DNA from 2 places in the Streptomyces sp. EDA2-14 genome. Region 2 is predicted to be linked to the other one. Evidence: riboswitches for the same ligand, from Rfam matches in the RefSeq annotation. Region 2 holds a riboswitch; the other holds the start of a gene.
The links. Region 2 has a riboswitch for glycine ahead of gcvT (glycine cleavage system aminomethyltransferase GcvT). Riboswitches for the same ligand answer to the same signal wherever they lie in the genome.

Region 1: linked by a shared signal. The riboswitch ahead of gcvP (aminomethyl-transferring glycine dehydrogenase) and the one ahead of gcvT (glycine cleavage system aminomethyltransferase GcvT) in region 2 are both predicted to bind glycine.

The regions. Positions count from the first base shown of each region.
Region 1 is NZ_JBUEGE010000004.1:8,757-17,206, reverse strand. Features, by position in the region: gene ACY34M_RS12970 (glutamate-cysteine ligase family protein) at 1-1,506, opposite strand, end outside; gene ACY34M_RS12965 (hypothetical protein) at 2,042-2,656, shown strand; gene ACY34M_RS12960 (DUF5999 family protein) at 3,026-3,226, shown strand; gene gcvP (aminomethyl-transferring glycine dehydrogenase) at 3,291-6,176, opposite strand; glycine riboswitch at 6,362-6,457, opposite strand; gene ACY34M_RS12950 (PRC-barrel domain-containing protein) at 6,581-6,955, shown strand; gene ACY34M_RS12945 (DNA polymerase IV) at 6,898-8,331, opposite strand; gene ACY34M_RS12940 (MerR family transcriptional regulator) at 8,378-8,450, opposite strand, start outside.
Region 2 is NZ_JBUEGE010000022.1:86,619-95,068, reverse strand. Features, by position in the region: gene glyA (serine hydroxymethyltransferase) at 1-1,132, opposite strand, end outside; gene gcvH (glycine cleavage system protein GcvH) at 1,141-1,518, opposite strand; gene gcvT (glycine cleavage system aminomethyltransferase GcvT) at 1,586-2,701, opposite strand; glycine riboswitch at 2,761-2,861, opposite strand; glycine riboswitch at 2,862-2,960, opposite strand; gene ACY34M_RS35620 (AAA family ATPase) at 3,046-3,741, shown strand; gene ACY34M_RS35615 (enhanced serine sensitivity protein SseB) at 3,831-4,655, shown strand; gene ACY34M_RS35610 (enhanced serine sensitivity protein SseB C-terminal domain-containing protein) at 4,783-5,580, shown strand; gene ACY34M_RS35605 (ABC transporter permease) at 5,950-6,954, shown strand; gene ACY34M_RS35600 (ABC transporter substrate-binding protein) at 7,063-8,450, shown strand, end outside.

The sequences.
Region 1 (8,450 bases), on a different contig from region 2:
CGCCGGCTCCGGCAGCCCGACCGGCCAGTTGTGCACCGGCTCGCCCCCATGCATCAGCTCGGAGTACCGGCGCGTCGTCGCCGCGAGCGCCGCATCCCGCGCAAGCCCGCTCTCCAGGGCCCGGTGATACGTCGCCGACTGCCACGCCGCACCGTTCATCCGCAGCCGGCACCGCTCCTCGATCACCCCGAGGTACAGGTCCCGGTCGGCCGGCGCCACGCCCCACGCGTCGAGTCCGGCCGCCGCGAGCGGCAGCAGCTCGTCCCGTACGAGGTCGACGGCCGGCAGCCGCTCCAGGCCGCCGAACCGGCCCCTGCGCGGCCACTCCAGGCGCGCGTCGATGCCGTACCGGCAGGCGGCGTCGAAGTTGCGGGCGGCGGCGTCGAAGGGGAGCCGCGACCACACCGGCCGGGACTCCTCGGCCAGGGCCCGCACGACGCCGTAGTAGAACGCGGTGTTGGCGATGACGTCGACGACGGTGGGGCCCGCGGGCAGCACCCGGTTCTCCACGCGCAGGTGCGGGGCACCGTCCGCGATGCCGTACACGGGACGGTTCCAGCGGTACACGGTGCCGTTGTGCAGGACCAGTTCCGCGAGGCTCGGGGCGTCGCCCTTGGCGATGACGTCGAGCGGCCGCTCGTCGTCGAGGATCGGAAGCAGCGGCGGGAAGTACCGCAGGTTCTCCTCGAAGAGGTCGTACGCGGAATCGATCCAGCGCTCCCCGAACCAGGTGCGCGGCCGCACGCCCTGCGCCGCGAGCTCCGGCGGCCGGGTGTCGGTGGACTGCTGGAACAGCGGAGGCCGCGACTCGCGCCACAGCTCGCGGCCGAACAGGAAGGGCGAGTTGGCGCCGAGCGCGATCTGCGCGGCGGCCACCGCCTGCGCCGCGTTCCACACATCGGCGAAGCGGCCCGGTGTCACCTGGAGGTGCAACTGCACGGACGTACAGGCGGCTTCGGGTGCTATTGAGGAGGACGTGCAGGTCAACCGCTCCACACCGGCGATGTCGAGCACGAAGTCCTCGCCTCTCGCGGCCGTGATCCGGTCGTTGAGCAGGGTGTAGCGGTCGACGTCCGACAGGTTCGCGGAGACCAGGTCCGCCGCGCTCAGCGTCGGCAGAATACCGATCATCACGATGCCGGCGTCGACCTCGTTCGCCTTCCTGTCCGCATATCCGAGACCGGTGCGCAGTTCCTCGGCGAGCTGATCGAGAACGCGGTCGCCGAGCCGGTGCGGCGCGATGTTCACTTCGAGATTGAACATCGCGAGTTCGGTCTGGAAATCACGGCTCGCGATGCGCTCGAGTACTTCCGCATTCATCATTCTCGGCAGCCCGTCGGGCCCGGCGAGATTCAGTTCTATCTCCAGCCCCATGAGATTCTGCGGACGATCGAAACGCTTCTCGTTCAGCAGTCGCCCGAGTCCCTCCAGGCACTCCTTGAGCTTCTCCCGATAGCGTCGCGGATCGGCGAGGCCGTCCGCCTCGGCCACGACCTTCTCCCCCATGGAAGCGTCCCTCCTCGCACGGGCGACCCGGCAGCGCTCCGCCCCCGGCCGCGTGTCACGGTGGATGATGCCCCGGCAATGTGATCGGTAACGCCCCGCGTGTGACCACGGAGCAGTACTCTTCAAGGGGTTACCCACGGGCACATTCCTTAGGCATGCGGCCAACCGCAGATTCGATCGCCGCGCCCCTGGTAAAAACGCCGACTAGAACAGGCCGACCGCTTGACGACAAGATGTCGAGGTCACGCACGGCCGCCCCGGCGGAAGTGGGGGGAATACCCACAAAACCCCACGGGAACCGTGCCCGAATAGCACCTTGTGAAATCCGTGCGGCGTGCTAGCCGAAACAATCTGTGAACACATGTCGTATAAACTCCGCTGACGAGACAGAGAGTTGGCGCCCGCAGCCCGGGTTCGGAGCGGACCCCCGCCCTCTCTGACCCGTGTACCCCCGTGCATCCGCAGCAGACAGCGCCGTCCGCTCGTCCCGCACCGCCCTCGCATCACGTGCCTGTCAAATGAGAGGCGACCCACCATGCCGCTGCACGTCCCACCGGCTCCCGCGCCCGCCCTGCGCAGCGTCCTCACGGCCCTCGGCTCCCCCACCGCCGTCCGCGAGGCCCGTACCCCGTCCCTGCGCGCCGCCCAGGGACCCGCCACCCCCGAACTCCCGCTGCCCCTCCACGTCCTCGACCACATCACCGAGACCACGGGGCCTTCCAGGGCCCGCCTGACCGGCTGGCGCTTCCTGATCCGCTGCGGTGAGCGCGCGGTGGCGGCGGCCGACACCCGGCTCACGCCGGACGGCTGGGCCTTCTCGCACTTCTTCGAGGGCCCTTACATCAAGTCCACCGAACGGGCCCTGCGTCAGACCGAGTCGCTGCCCCTGGCCTACCAGCCGCGACTGCTCTCGGTTCCCGAGCTGTACATGCTCACCCTGTGGCTGCACGGCGACCGCACCGCCGACCCGGCGAGCGGCCACCCGGCGGCCGACGACATCCTCGTACCGCTGGCACCCGCCCCGCCCGGCATCGCCCCGTACCGCCCGCACCGGGTGGCCGAACTGCTGCCGGTCCTGACGCACCGCCTGACCCCGGCCCCGACACCTACACCGGCCCCGACGCCGGCCCCTGCCGGCCTGCTCGCCTGACTCGGCCGGGGTCCGCCGACGGCCCCGGTCGCAACCGCCTGTGCCCCGCACCGTCCGCCGTCCGGTCGCGGGGCACAGCCCTGCACGAGCGGGCTAGTCCTTACTGACCACCCCTAACCACCCGATGGGAGAGTCGAGTTGGACTGAACCGTCCGCACGGGTGATGCGTCTCCAACCCATAAGGACCGCTGCAACGAAATCCCTGCGGATTGACGCCCGCAGGGCAACACTGGGTTCCGGAACTCACGAAAACGGGGGGCGGCCATGAACAAGCCTTCAAGCCGCGGCACCACCAGCACGGCGAGTACCAGCAGCACAGCAAGCTCAGCCCATGTCATCGAGACAACTACGCAGCGAAAGATCCCATCCATGTGCCAGCACCAGCCACCTTGCCCGACAGCGGAATCCGAGGACAGGGAAGCAGCACTCCCTGTGGCTCACCACCCGGAGCAGGGGTGGAGCCTCCTCTGCAACGGGGTCCTGCTCTTCGAGGACACCGGCGAGCTGCTGCCCAACGGCACGATCATCGCCCCGCACCGCCCACTGGGCAGGGTGGTGACGGCGGCCTAGAGGTCCGCCGAGCGGGACTGCGCGACCAGAAGCCGCGCAGTCCCCGACAGGTCCTGAGGGGACCTCAGCCCTCGTAGGCGTCCAGCGGCGGGCAGGAACACACCAGGTTCCGGTCACCGAACGCCTGGTCGATGCGCCGCACCGGCGGCCAGTACTTCTCCGAAGCGACCACTCCGGCCGGGAAGACACCTTCTTCCCGGCTGTACGCGTGGTCCCATTCGCCGCCGAGCATCCCGGCCGTGTGCGGAGCGTTCCGCAGCGGGTTGTCGTCGGCCGCCCACTCGCCGGAGGCGACCCGCTCGATCTCGCCGCGAATCGCGATCATCGCGTCGCAGAACCGGTCGAGCTCCTCGATGTCCTCGCTCTCGGTGGGCTCGATCATGAACGTCCCGGCGACCGGGAACGACATGGTCGGAGCGTGGAACCCGTAGTCGATGAGCCGCTTGGCGACATCGTCGATGCTCACGCCCGTCGCCTTGCTGAGCGGCCGCAGGTCGACGATGCACTCGTGCGCGACGAGACCGGCCGGGCCGGTGTAGAGCACCGGGAAGTGCGGCTCGAGCCGCTTGGCGATGTAGTTCGCGGAGAGCACGGCCACCTGCGTGGCCCGCTTCAGCCCCTCGCCGCCCATGAGACGGACGTACGCCCACGAGATCGGCAGGATCCCGGCGGAGCCCCACGGCGCGGCGGAGATCGGGCCGACACCCGTCTCCGGGCCCGCGGCCGGCTGCAGCGGGTGGTTCGGCAGGTACGGCGCCAGGTGCTCGCGCACGCCGACCGGGCCGACGCCCGGACCGCCGCCGCCGTGCGGGATGCAGAACGTCTTGTGCAGGTTCAGGTGCGAGACGTCGCCGCCGAAGCGGCCCGGCTTGGCGAGACCCACCAGCGCGTTGAGGTTGGCGCCGTCGACGTAGACCTGGCCGCCGGCGTCGTGCACGGCGGCGCAGATGTCGGCGACGTGCTCCTCGAAGACGCCGTGCGTCGACGGGTACGTGATCATCAGGACGGCGAGCTGCTCGGCGTACTGCTCGATCTTGGCGCGGAGGTCCTCGACGTCGACCTCGCCGTCGTCGGCCGTCTTCACGACGACGACCTTCATGCCGGCCATCACAGCGCTCGCGGCGTTCGTGCCGTGCGCGGAGGACGGGATGAGGCAGACGGTGCGCTGCTCGTCCCCGTTGGCCCGGTGGTAACCGCGGACCGCGAGCAGACCGGCGAGCTCGCCCTGCGAACCGGCGTTCGGCTGGAGCGACACCTTGTCGTAGCCGGTGACCTCGGCGAGCCGCTCCTCCAGCTCACGGATGAGCGTCAGGTAGCCCTGCGCCTGCTCGGCCGGGACGAAGGGGTGCAGCTGGCCGAACTCGGGCCAGGTGACCGGCTCCATCTCCGTCGTCGCGTTGAGCTTCATCGTGCAGGAGCCCAGCGGGATCATGCCGCGGTCGAGCGCGTAGTCGCGGTCGGCGAGCCTGCGCAGGTAGCGCAGCATCGCGGTCTCGGAGCGGTACTGGTGGAAGACGGGGTGCGCGAGGTAGTCGTCCTCGCGCAGCAGCCCGCCCGGCAGCGTGTCCGCGACCTCGGCGTCCAGCGCCTCGATGTCGGCCTCGACGCCGAACGCGGTCCACACGGCGCCCAGCTGGTCCCGCGTGGTGGTCTCGTCGCAGGCGATGGAGACGTGGTCGGCGTCGACGAGGTGCAGGTTGACGCCGCCCTCGCGCGCGGCGGAGACGGCCTCGGCGGCCTTGCCCGGCACCCGCACGGTGAGGGTGTCGAAGTACGCGCCGTGCACGACCTCGACGCCGCCCGCCGTCAGCCCGGCAGCGAGCACGGTGGCGTAGCGGTGGGTGCGCCGCGCGATGGACTTGAGGCCCTCGGGCCCGTGGTACACGGCGTACATGCCGGCCATGACGGCGAGCAGCACCTGCGCGGTGCAGATGTTGCTGGTCGCCTTCTCGCGGCGGATGTGCTGCTCACGCGTCTGGAGGGCGAGGCGGTACGCCTTGTTGCCGTCGGCGTCGACGGACACACCGACCAGGCGGCCCGGCAGGGAGCGCGCGAACTTCTCGCGTACGGCCATGTATCCGGCGTGCGGACCGCCGAAGCCCATCGGGACACCGAAGCGCTGGGTCGTACCGACGGCGATGTCCGCGCCCAGCTCGCCGGGCGAGGTCAGCAGCGTAAGAGCAAGAAGATCAGCGGCGACGGTCACGACGGCGCCCAGCTCGTGCGCCTGGTCGATCACGGGCTTGATGTCCCGCACGGCGCCCGAGGCGCCGGGGTACTGCACGAGCACGCCCACGACACCGCGCTCGGCGACCTCGGCGGGGATGCCCTCGCTCAGGTCGGTGACGACGATCTCGACGCCGGTCGGCTCGGCGCGCGTCTCGATGACGGCGATGGTCTGCGGCAGGGCGTCGGCGTCGACGACGTACACGCCGTTCTTGACCTTTCCGACGCGGCGCGAGAGGGCCATCGCCTCCGCGGCGGCCGTGCCCTCGTCGAGCAGCGAGGAGCCCGAGGTGGGCAGTCCGGTCAGCTCGGCGACCATGGTCTGGAAATTGAGCAGCGCCTCGAGGCGACCCTGCGAGATCTCCGGCTGGTAGGGCGTGTACGCCGTGTACCAGGACGGGTTCTCCATCACGTTGCGCAGGATGACGGGCGGCGTGAACGTGCCGTAGTAGCCGAGGCCGATCATCGAGCCGAGCACCTGGTTGCGCTCGGCGAGCGACTTCAGCTCGGCGAGCACCTCGGCCTCGCTGCGGGCCTCAGGAAGGTCGAGCGCCTCGGCGCTCTTGATCACATCGGGCACCGCGGCCGCGGTCAGCTCGTCCAGCGAGCCGTAGCCGACCTGCGCGAGCATCTTGGCCTGAGCGGCGTCGTCGGGACCGATGTGGCGCTGCTCGAAGGGGATTCCTCGCTCCAACTGGGAGAGCGGAATACGGTTGGCGGTCATTGCGGAGGCCTCCTGGTCATTGCGACCTACGAGGGGCACCACGGCGCGGGTACCCGGACGGCCTCCCCCTCTGTCATCTCAACCTGAGAGCTTCACCGGCCCACCCCGCGAGAACACGGAACACACCGGCTTGCACCGTCGGTGAGAGCGGAAACCGTGCACCCCGCCCTGCTTTCCAGAGTGACCTCGTCCGTGCGGTACAGGGGCCTGAGAGATTCCGGGGAGGATTTGCTCCTTCGGCGCCCCCGACAACTGCCGGTGGACTCTCCCGCACGGGGTCAACAGCCATCTGCCAGCCTACCAGCGGCTACTTGACCCAAGCCCTCGAGTGGCCGCCTTCCGCAATGTGCTCTTTCGTAGTGCTTACAGAGCAGTTGCGATCGTCGCGATCAGTTGGAGGGCCCGTGCAGACCGATGTCGATCCGCGCAATCTGATCGGCCGCAAGGCCTTCGACCGCAACGGGGCCAAGGTCGGCACCATCGACGAGGTGTACCTGGACGACGCCACGGGCGTGCCGGAGTGGGCGGCGATACGCACCGGCCTGTTCAGCCGCGACGCGTTCGTCCCCCTGGAGCCCAGCGAACTCGTGGACGGCACGCTGCACGTCCCCTTCGAGCGCTCCCTGATCAAGGACGCCCCCGACTTCGGCGTGGGCCGCCACCTCTCCCCCGAGCAGGAGCTCCAGCTCTACCACCACTACGGTCTGGACCTCACGGCTCCTCAGTCCCCCGACGTCACCTTCGGCAAGGTGGCGGGCGTGGAGGACGACCCGACCTGATCCGCGGCCTCCTCGACCCCCTCCACCAGGGGCAACGGCTCGGCCGGCGCCAGCTCCGGATCCTCGACCCGGAACGTCCGCACCCGCCCGGGCACCTTCGCGTACGGCGTCTCGAAGCGCACGGTCACCCGCCCGAGCCCGCTCCCCTGGACCCAGCCGGGCCCGAACTCGGCATGCCGCACATCGTGCCCGGCGAGCCAGCGCCGCTCCTCGGGCCCGTCCGCGGGCTCCGCGGCCTCCACGGGCTCGGCCGGGGCCGCGTCCCCCTCCGGCTCCCCGGCGGCGGCAGCCTCCTCCTCCGCGGCGGCGAACTGCGCGAACAGGTCCTCCTGCGTGAAGTCGGCGAGCCCGCTGACGCCGACGCCCAGCAGCCGCACCCCGCCAGTCGTGTCCACGCTCTCCAGCAGCCGCGCCGCGGCCTCCCGCACCACACCCGGATCGTCCGTCGGCCCCCGCAGCGTCTCGGAGCGGGTGAGCGTCGAGAAGTCGTAGCGCCGCACCTTGAGCACCACGGTCCGCCCCGAGCGCTCGGCGGCTCTCAGCCGCTCCACGCACCGGTCGGCGAGCCTGCGCACCTCCATGCGGACCCGCACCCGGTCGTGGATGTCCACGTCGTACGTGTCCTCGACCGACACCGACTTGGAATCCCGCTCGGCGACGACGGGCCGCTCGTCGCGCGCCAGCGCCATCTCGTACAGGTGGCTGCCGTGCGCCTTGCCGAGGAGGCGCACCAGCTCGTCCTCTCCGGCCTCCGCGATCTCCTCCACCGTGAGGATCCCGGCCCGCCGCAGATGGTCCCCGGTCGCGGGCCCGACACCGGGCAGGATCCGCACGGACTGCGGCCCGAGCAGCTCGCGCTCGGTGCCGGGGCGTATGAGCACGAGGCCGTCCGGCTTGGCCTCCTCCGAGGCGATCTTGGCGAGCATCTTGGACGCGGCGAGCCCCACGGAGCCGGTCAGCCCGGTGACGCGCCGGATGTCGGCCCGCAGCCGCCGTCCCACCGCCTCGGCGGTATCGGCGTCCCTGGCCGCCTCACCGGCCTCCAGATCGACGAACGCCTCATCGAGGCTCAGGGGCTCCACAAGCGGCGACAGAGCCCCCAGGAGCCCCATCACCTGCTCGCTGATCGCCCGGTAGAGCCGGAAGCGCGGCACCAGATACGCCGCATGAGGCGCGAGCCTGCGCGCCTGCCCCATCGGCATCGCCGAATGGACCCCGAACTTCCGCGCCTCGTACGACGCCGTGGCCACGACACCACGGGGACCGAGCCCGCCCACGACGACCGCTTTCCCGCGCAGGCTCGGCTTCGCCGCCTGCTCCGCAGAGGCGTAGAAGGCATCCATGTCGAGATGCAGGATCGTGGGCGCGGTTCTCACATCTCCGATGCTGCCCTACGCCACTGACAACGCGGCCGTACGCCCCTCACACGGCCCGGTTGCGCCGCCTCGCGAGCTCGTCCGTCGGGTTCGGCGGCACGACCGTCTCGCCGGTGTCC
Region 2 (8,450 bases):
GGGTGGCGAGGGCGGGGGTGCCGATGCGCAGGCCGGAGGTGACCATCGGCGGGCGCGGGTCGTTCGGGACCGCGTTGCGGTTGACCGTGATGCCGACCTCGTGGAGGCGGTCCTCGGCCTGCTGGCCGTCGAGCTCGGACTCGCGCAGGTCGACGAGGACCAGGTGCACGTCGGTGCCGCCGGACAGGACGTTGACGCCCGCCGCACGCGACTCCGGGGTGGTCAGGCGCTCGGCGAGGATCTGGGCGCCCTCGATCGTGCGCTGCTGGCGCTCCTTGAAGTCGTCCGAGGCGGCGACCTTGAAGGAGACGGCCTTGGCCGCGATCACGTGCTCGAGCGGTCCGCCCTGGAAGCCGGGGAAGACGGCCGAGTTCAGCTTCTTCGCGAAGTCCTTGTTGCGGGCGAGGATGATGCCGCCGCGCGGGCCGCCGAGCGTCTTGTGCGTCGTGGAGGTGACGACGTCGGCGTACGGGACCGGGTTGGGGTGCAGGCCCGCGGCCACGAGGCCCGCGAAGTGCGCCATGTCGACCCACAGGTACGCCTCGACCTCGTCGGCGATGCGACGGAACTCGGCGAAGTCCAGCTGGCGCGGGTAGGCGGACCAGCCCGCGATGATCACCTTGGGGCGGTGCTCCTTGGCGAGGCGCTCGACCTCGGCCATGTCGACCAGGCCGGCGTCGTCCACGTGGTACGGGACCACGTTGAACTGCTTGCCGGAGAAGTTCAGGCGCATGCCGTGCGTGAGGTGGCCGCCGTGCGCCAGGTCCAGGCCGAGGATGGTGTCGCCCGGCTTGGCGATGGCGAAGAGCGCGGCCTGGTTGGCGGAGGCGCCCGAGTGCGGCTGCACGTTCGCGTACTCGGCGCCGAAGAGGGCCTTCACGCGGTCGATGGCGATCTGCTCGGTGACGTCGACGTGCTCGCAGCCGCCGTAGTAGCGGCGGCCGGGGTAGCCCTCCGCGTACTTGTTGGTGAGCACCGAGCCCTGGGCCTCCATGACGGCGGCCGGAGCGAAGTTCTCCGACGCGATCATTTCGAGGGTGGACTGCTGGCGCTTCAGCTCGGCGTCGACCGCTACGGCGACCTCGGGGTCGAGCTCGTGCAGGGACTCGTTCAGAACGGACTTCTCGGTCATGGTGCGGGTCAGCTCCCGGAGAACTCGGTGTACTCGTCGGCGGTGAGCAGGTCCTTCGGCTCCTCGGCAAGGCGGACCTTGAACAGCCAGCCGCCCTCGAACGGGGCCGAGTTGACCAGCGCCGGGTCGTCGACGACGTCCTGGTTGATCTCGGTGACCTCGCCGGAGACGGGGGAGTACAGGTCGGAGACCGACTTGGTGGACTCCAGCTCGCCGCAGGTCTCGCCGGCGGTGGCGGTGTCCCCGACGTCGGGAAGCTGGACGAACACGATGTCACCGAGCGCGTTGGCCGCGTGCTCGGTGATGCCGACCGTCGCCACGCCGTCCTCGACGGCCGACAGCCACTCGTGCTCCTTGCTGTAGCGCAGGTGCTGGGGGTTGCTCATGATGCGAATTCTCCTGTACGCGGGAAGGTGCCGGTGACGGCGGGGCTGCTGAGGGCTGTGCGGTGGATTACTTCTGGCGCTTGTAGAACGGCAGGGCCACGACCTCGTACGGCTCGTGCTTGCCGCGGATGTCGACCCCGACGCCCGCCGTGCCCGGCTCCGCGTGCGTGGCGTCCACGTACGCCATGGCGATCGGCTTGCCCAGCGTCGGGGACGGGGCGCCGGAGGTGACCTCGCCGATCACCGTGCCGTCGACGACGACCGCCATCCCGGCGCGCGGCACCCGGCGGCCCTCGGCGATCAGGCCGACGAGCTTGCGGGGCGGGGCGGTCTCGGCCTTCGCGGCGGCGGCCTTCAGGGCGTCGTGGCCCACGAAGTCGTCCCCGTGGGAGGTCTTCTCGAACTTCACGACGCGGCCGAGACCGGCGTCGAACGGCGTCAGGTCGGTCGTCAGCTCGTGCCCGTACAGCGGCATGCCCGCCTCCAGGCGCAGCGTGTCCCGGCAGGACAGGCCGCAGGGGACGAGGCCGTGCGCGGCGCCCGCCTCGGTCAGCGCCTGCCACAGCTTCTCGGCGTCGGCGGGGGAGACGAACAGCTCGAAGCCGTCCTCGCCGGTGTAGCCGGTGCGCGCGATGAGCGCCTGCACGCCGGCGACGGTGCCGGGCAGTCCGGCGTAGTACTTCAGTCCTTCGAGGTCCGCGTCGGTGACGGACTTCAGAATCGCCGCGGAGGTCGGGCCCTGCACGGCGAGCAGCGCGTACGCGTCGCGGTCGTCGCGGACCTCGGCGTCGAATCCGGCGGCGCGCTCGGTGAGGGCGTCGAGCACGATCTGGGCGTTGCCCGCGTTGGCCACGACCATGTACTCGGTCTCGCCGAGCCGGTACACGATCAGGTCGTCGAGGATCCCGCCGTCCTCGCGGCAGATCATGGTGTAGCGGGCGCGGCCGGGACCGACGGAACCGATGTTGCCCACCAGAGCGTGGTTGAGGAGGTCGACGGCCTGCGGTCCGGTCACCGTGATCTCGCCCATGTGGGAGAGGTCGAAGAGGCCGGCGGCGGTGCGTACGGCGGTGTGCTCGTCGCGCTCGCTGCCGTAGCGCAGGGGCATGTCCCAGCCGGCGAAGTCGGTCATGGTCGCGCCCAGCGAACGGTGCAGGGCGTCCAGTGCGGTGGTGCGGGTCATGGCTGGTGTGCTCCCGGTGGCATGACGGCGATGGCGGAGTCTCGATCGTGTACGAGACGTCCTCCCCATCTGTCATCGGAACCTGAGAGGTTCGCCCCGAGGGGCTTGCACCTTGGGTGGGGGCGCCGTGTCACAAAGGCGCCCCACTTTTCAGATCTGCCTCGCCCGCGCGGTACGGGGCCTGAGAGATTCAAGGGAGGAACTTGCTCCTTCGGCGTCCGGGGACTCGTCGTACCCGGAACTCTCCCGCGCGGATTCAAGCGGCCGGTATGCAGTTGCGGGCACATCATTGCATGCCCGTCCGACGGGGAAACCCCTTGAGTGGCATTACCTTCTCTTTACACTTGAGGGGCAGGGGTGACGTGACCGGAACGGGGAGGACGATCACGGTGCACAAGGCAGTGGCGGGGGCTTACGCGGTTTCGGCTTCGGCATCGGTGGCGGCGGGGGTGCGGATCCCCGGCCAGCGGTCGGTGCGGGACCTGCGCGGCCGTCGCGGTCGCACACCGGGGCGGCTCGCCTTCGCGGCGGGCGATCTCGTCGTGCTCTCCGGCCTGCCGGGCAGCGGCAAGTCGACGCTGATGCGGCGGGCGGTCAAGGAGATCCGGATCGATTCGCAGGACACCCGCGAGCGCTGGGCGGCCCGCATGCCGGCCTTCCTGCCGTACGCGCTGTACCGGCCGCTGGTCCGCATCGCGCACTACGTGGGCCTGCGGCGCGCGATGCGCTCCGGCACGAGCGTCGTGGTGCACGACTGCGGTACGCAGGCGTGGGTGCGCCGCTGGGTGATCCGCACGGCGCGGCGGCGCGGGGTCGCCGTCCACCTGATGCTGCTCGACGTACCGGAGGACGTGGCCCTCGCGGGGCAGCGGGACCGCGGTCGCGGAGTGTCCCGGTACGCGTTCGCCCGGCACCGCAGAGCGGTGGGCGCACTCGTCAGCTCGACGGAGCGGGGGGAGTTGCCGGCCGGCATGGAGTCGGCGGTGCTCCTCGACCGGGAGGCGACGGAGGCGCTGGGCGGCATCACGTTCAGCGAGTGACCGGCACCGCAGCGTGTCCGATTATGTGAACGCGCTAAGGTCGGGCGCGCGCACAGGAGCGGGCAGAACAGCAGAGGTTGATGGCAGTCATGGAGTTCCCAGGCACCCCGGAGCCGGGTCACGGTCACGCCCAGGGGCAGGAGGGCGCGTACGCCCACCCGACGCAGGGCTGGCCCGCCAACGAGTTGGAGGAGGTCCTCGCCGCGGCCCTCGGCCAGGAGGCGGGGAGCGCGGCGGGCGGCCGGATCGTCGAGGCGCTCGGCCGCAGCCACGTATGGATCCCGCTGCCCAAGGGCGGTTCGAACGCGAGTCGGGACCTCGATCTGCCGAGCCTGGAGATCGAGGGGCAGGCCTACGTCCCGGTGTTCAGCTCCGAGCAGCAGTTCATGGCGGTCACCGGTGGCCGGATGGACTGCACCGTGGCCCCGGCGGTGGAGTTCGCGCGCGGGCTGCCGCCGCAGGTGGGCATCGCCGTGAACCCGGACGGCACGGTCGGTGTCCCGCTGCCCCCGCCCGCGGTGGCGGAGCTGGCGCGCAGCGGCCGTACGCCGCTGGACGGGCCGACGACGGGTGGCCGCGTGGTGCTGTCCGAGCCGGACTGGCAGGTCGACCCGGTGGACTTCCTGGCCGCGGTGCGCGAGGAGTTCGACGCGCTCGGCACGGTGACGAGCGCGCGCCGCTGCCTGGCGACCGTCGAGAACACGGAGCCGTCCCTGTTCATAGGCGTGGAACTGACGCAGGGCGGCGGAGCGGCGGGCTCCGCGCGGGACATTCCGCTGGACGCGCTGGGGCGGGCACTGGGCCGTGTGCCGGTGCCCTGGGCCGTCAACCTCGTGTTCCTGGACGTGACGCAGGACCCCGTCGCTGACTGGCTGCGTACACACGTACGGCCGTTCTACGTACGAGAAGGGTGACGGCGTCCGTCAAGTCGGTGTCAGTATCGCCGCTTAAGCTGGTTTCATGACGTGACCGGTCGGCGCTTCGCTTTCCGGCCACGTGTGGAACACGGACGTATATGAAGAGCCGAAGGGGCGGTTACGGGTGAGTGCGTCGGGCACGGCCGCGGCCGGACAGGTCGAGCACATGCTGCGCCAGGTGACGCCGGGACGCTACGACGCGTACGAGGCGCTCCTCAAGGCCCTCGCCGACCCCTCGGCCGGCCAGGTCTGGATGCTGCTCTGGCACGGCCAGGCCGGCTCCCCGGACGCCCAGTACGGGAACATGGAGGTGGACGGTTTCTCGTACGCCCCCTGCGTCACCTCCGCCCAGGAGCTCTCCGCCTCCGGCTGGTCGCGGGCGTACGAGGTGGTGAGCGGCGTCGACGCGGCGCGCACGCTCTACCCGGACCACTACGGACTCTGGCTGAACCCGCACGCGCCGGGCGGCGGTGTCGGCATCCCGTGGCTGGATCTGCGCCGTATCGCGGGCGGCCTGGACCGCCAGCCGGCGGGCCCGCTGCGCCTGTCGGAACCGGCGATCGAGATCCCCCAGTTCTACGCGGTCCTCACGCAGAACGCGCACCGCACGACGGCGATCCGCTCCCTGCGCCGCGCCTGGGTCCAGCCCACGCTCGGCGCGCCCTACCTGGCCATCGGCCTGGACGTCTACGACACGTCACCGGCGTCCGTGGACGCGGTCCGCGCGATGATGCAGCAGTCCATCCCCGCGGTCCCCGAGGGCCTCCCGGTCTCCACGGTCGCGATGTCGGACGAGTACGACCCGGTGGCCATGTGGATGCGCCAAGCACGTCCGTTCTACGACCGCGAGGCCCACGCGGCGCCTCCGGCCCCCGCCGGTGGGGGGTACGGCTACCCGCCGCCGTACGGCGCGACGTACTGAAAGAGATTGTCCTCAAACGCCGGCGGGCTGGAAGTATCCAGCCCGTCCGGCGTTTGAGGACAATCCTTCGGGCGCCGACCGCAACATGACCGGTTCCGCCCCAACTTGCCCGGTCAAGAGTGGGGTTCGCCCACTTGCACCCCAACTGCCCACCGTCCGACCCCCGTTCACGGCAGTCCGGATAACGGAACACCCCTGCAAGCATCACGTTTAGGCATCCTTTCGCCGCCAAGTCTGGCAACAGATCGCGCACAGGTTGAAGACTCCCGCTCCAAGGGGGCATCGCCTCTCTGTACGACGGACTGAATCACGCCGCCACAGCGGCAAGTGCGGGCCGGTCACCGCCGGTTGAGAGGGGTCCCTGCCACGATGACGGCACCATTGCACGACACGAGCGCGGAAGCGGAACCGAGCGCACCGGTCGAGCCTGCCAAGGTCGACGGAGGCCGCAAGGTCGAGGGGCGGTCGCTCAAGCAGATCGCCTGGAACCGGCTGAAGCGCGACAAGGTTGCCCTCGGCGGTGGCATCGTTGTCGTACTCCTGGTCCTGGTCGCGGTCTTCGCGCCGCTCATCGTCAGCCTGCTCGGCCACCCGCCGAACGAGTTCCACCAGGACAAGCTGGACGAGCTGACCAACCTGCCCAAGGGCGCCCTGGGCGGCGTCAGCGCCGACCACCTCTTCGGCGTGGAGCCCAACAAGGGCCGCGACATCTTCAGCCGGATCGTCTACGGCACCCGCGTCTCGATGCTGGTCGCCTTCCTCGCCGCGGTCGTCGCCGTCGTGCTCGGCACCTTCTTCGGCATCATCGCCGGCTACTTCGGCGGCTGGGTGGACGCCGTGATCAGCCGCGTGATGGACGTGCTGCTCTCCTTCCCGCAGCTCCTGTTCATCATCTCCCTGGTCTCCGTCCTCCCCAACGACCTGCTCGGCCTGACCGGCAGCGGCGTGCGCATCATGATCCTGATCATGGTGATCGGCTTCTTCGGCTGGCCGTACGTCGGCCGGATCGTGCGCGGTCAGACGCTCTCGCTGCGCGAGCGGGAGTATGTGGAGGCGGCGCGCAGCCTCGGCGGCGGAGCCCGGCACATCCTCTTCCGCGAGCTGCTGCCGAACCTGGTGGCGCCCATCACCGTGTACACCACGCTGATGATCCCCACCAACATCCTCACGGAGGCGGCGCTCAGCTTCCTCGGCGCCGGTGTCCGGCCGCCGACCGCCTCGTGGGGCGGCATGCTGCGGGACGCGCTCGGCACGTATGAGCACGACCCGATGTTCATGGTCTTCCCTGGCGTGGCGATTTTCATCACCGTGCTGGCCTTCAACCTCTTCGGGGACGGCCTGCGCGACGCGCTCGACCCCAAGGGCACCCGTTAGACACCCGTCCACTGCCCCTGCCGTCCCGTCAGGAGCACTCCCTGTAGGTCCCCCACGGCCCTGCGGCCGCAAGGCCGTGGACCGCGAATCCCAGAGGATGCGAGAAGAATGCCCAAAGGTTTCCAGAGTCGACGGATGACGGCGGCCGCTGCCCTCGTGGCCGCGTCGGCGCTCACCATGACCGCTTGCGGCGGTGGCGACGACAGCAGCGACGATTCGAAGGGTGTCGGCTACAACGCCGCCATCGGCAAGATCGCGAACAAGTCGACCAAGCAGGGCGGCACGCTCCGCATGGTCGCCAAGCAGGACCTGGACAGCTTCGACCCGCAGCGCGCCTACTTCGGCATGGCGTGGGACTTCATGCGTTTCTACAACCGCACCCTGGTGACGTACGACACCAAGCCGGGCGCCGCGGGCAACGCGCTGGTCCCCGACATGGCGTCCGGCATGGCCAAGGTCAGCGACGACGGCAAGACCTACACGTACAAGCTGCGTGATGGCCTCACCTGGGAGGACGGCTCGAAGCTGACCTCCAAGGACATCAAGTACGGCATCGAGCGCATCTGGGCCGACGACGTCATCACCGGTGGCCCGGTGTACCTCAAGCAGGTGCTCGACCCCAAGGGCGAGTACAAGGGCCCGTACAAGGACAAGTCCAAGGACAAGCTCGGCCTCAAGGCCATCGAGACGCCCGACGACAGCACCATTGTCTTCCATCTCCCGCAGCCCAACAGCGACTTCGAGCAGATGCTGGCCATGCCGTCCGGCTCCGCCGTGAAGCAGTCGGCGGACACCAGGGAGAAGTACACGACCAAGCCGCTGTCCAACGGTCCGTACAAGGTCCAGTCGCACAAGGCGAACAAGTCGATCGTGCTGGTCCGCAACAAGGCGTGGAAGAAGGCCTCGGACCCGAACAACCCCGCTCTGCCGGACAAGATCACGGTCGCGATCAACAAGAACCTCGAAGAGAACGACAAGAACCTGATGGCCGGCAGTTACGACGTCGACCTCAACGGCACCGGCATGACCCAGTCCGGCCGGACCACCGCCGTGACGGACCACAAGGCCGACGTCGACAACATGCAGACGCCGTTCGTCCGTTACGTGGCCCTGGTCACCACGACCAAGCCGATGGACAACGTCGACTGCCGCAAGGCCGTCTTCTACGCCACCGACTTCAAGAGCCTGCAGCAGACCCGCGGTGGCGAGGTCGCGGCCGGCAAGATCGCCAACAACCCCTTCCCGAAGGCGGTTCCGGGCCACGACGACAGCTACGACCCGTACGGCGTGGTGGAGCGCAAGGGCAAGCCGGACCTGGCCAAGGCCAAGGACGCGCTGAAGAAGTGCGGCAAGCCGAGCGGCTTCTCGACCGTGCTGACCGCGCGCAGCGACCAGCCCGGTGAGGAGGACGCCGCCGAGGCGCTCCAGGAGCAGCTGGGCAAGGTCGGCATCAAGCTGACCATCGACACCTTCTCCGGTGCCGACGCCTCCTCCAT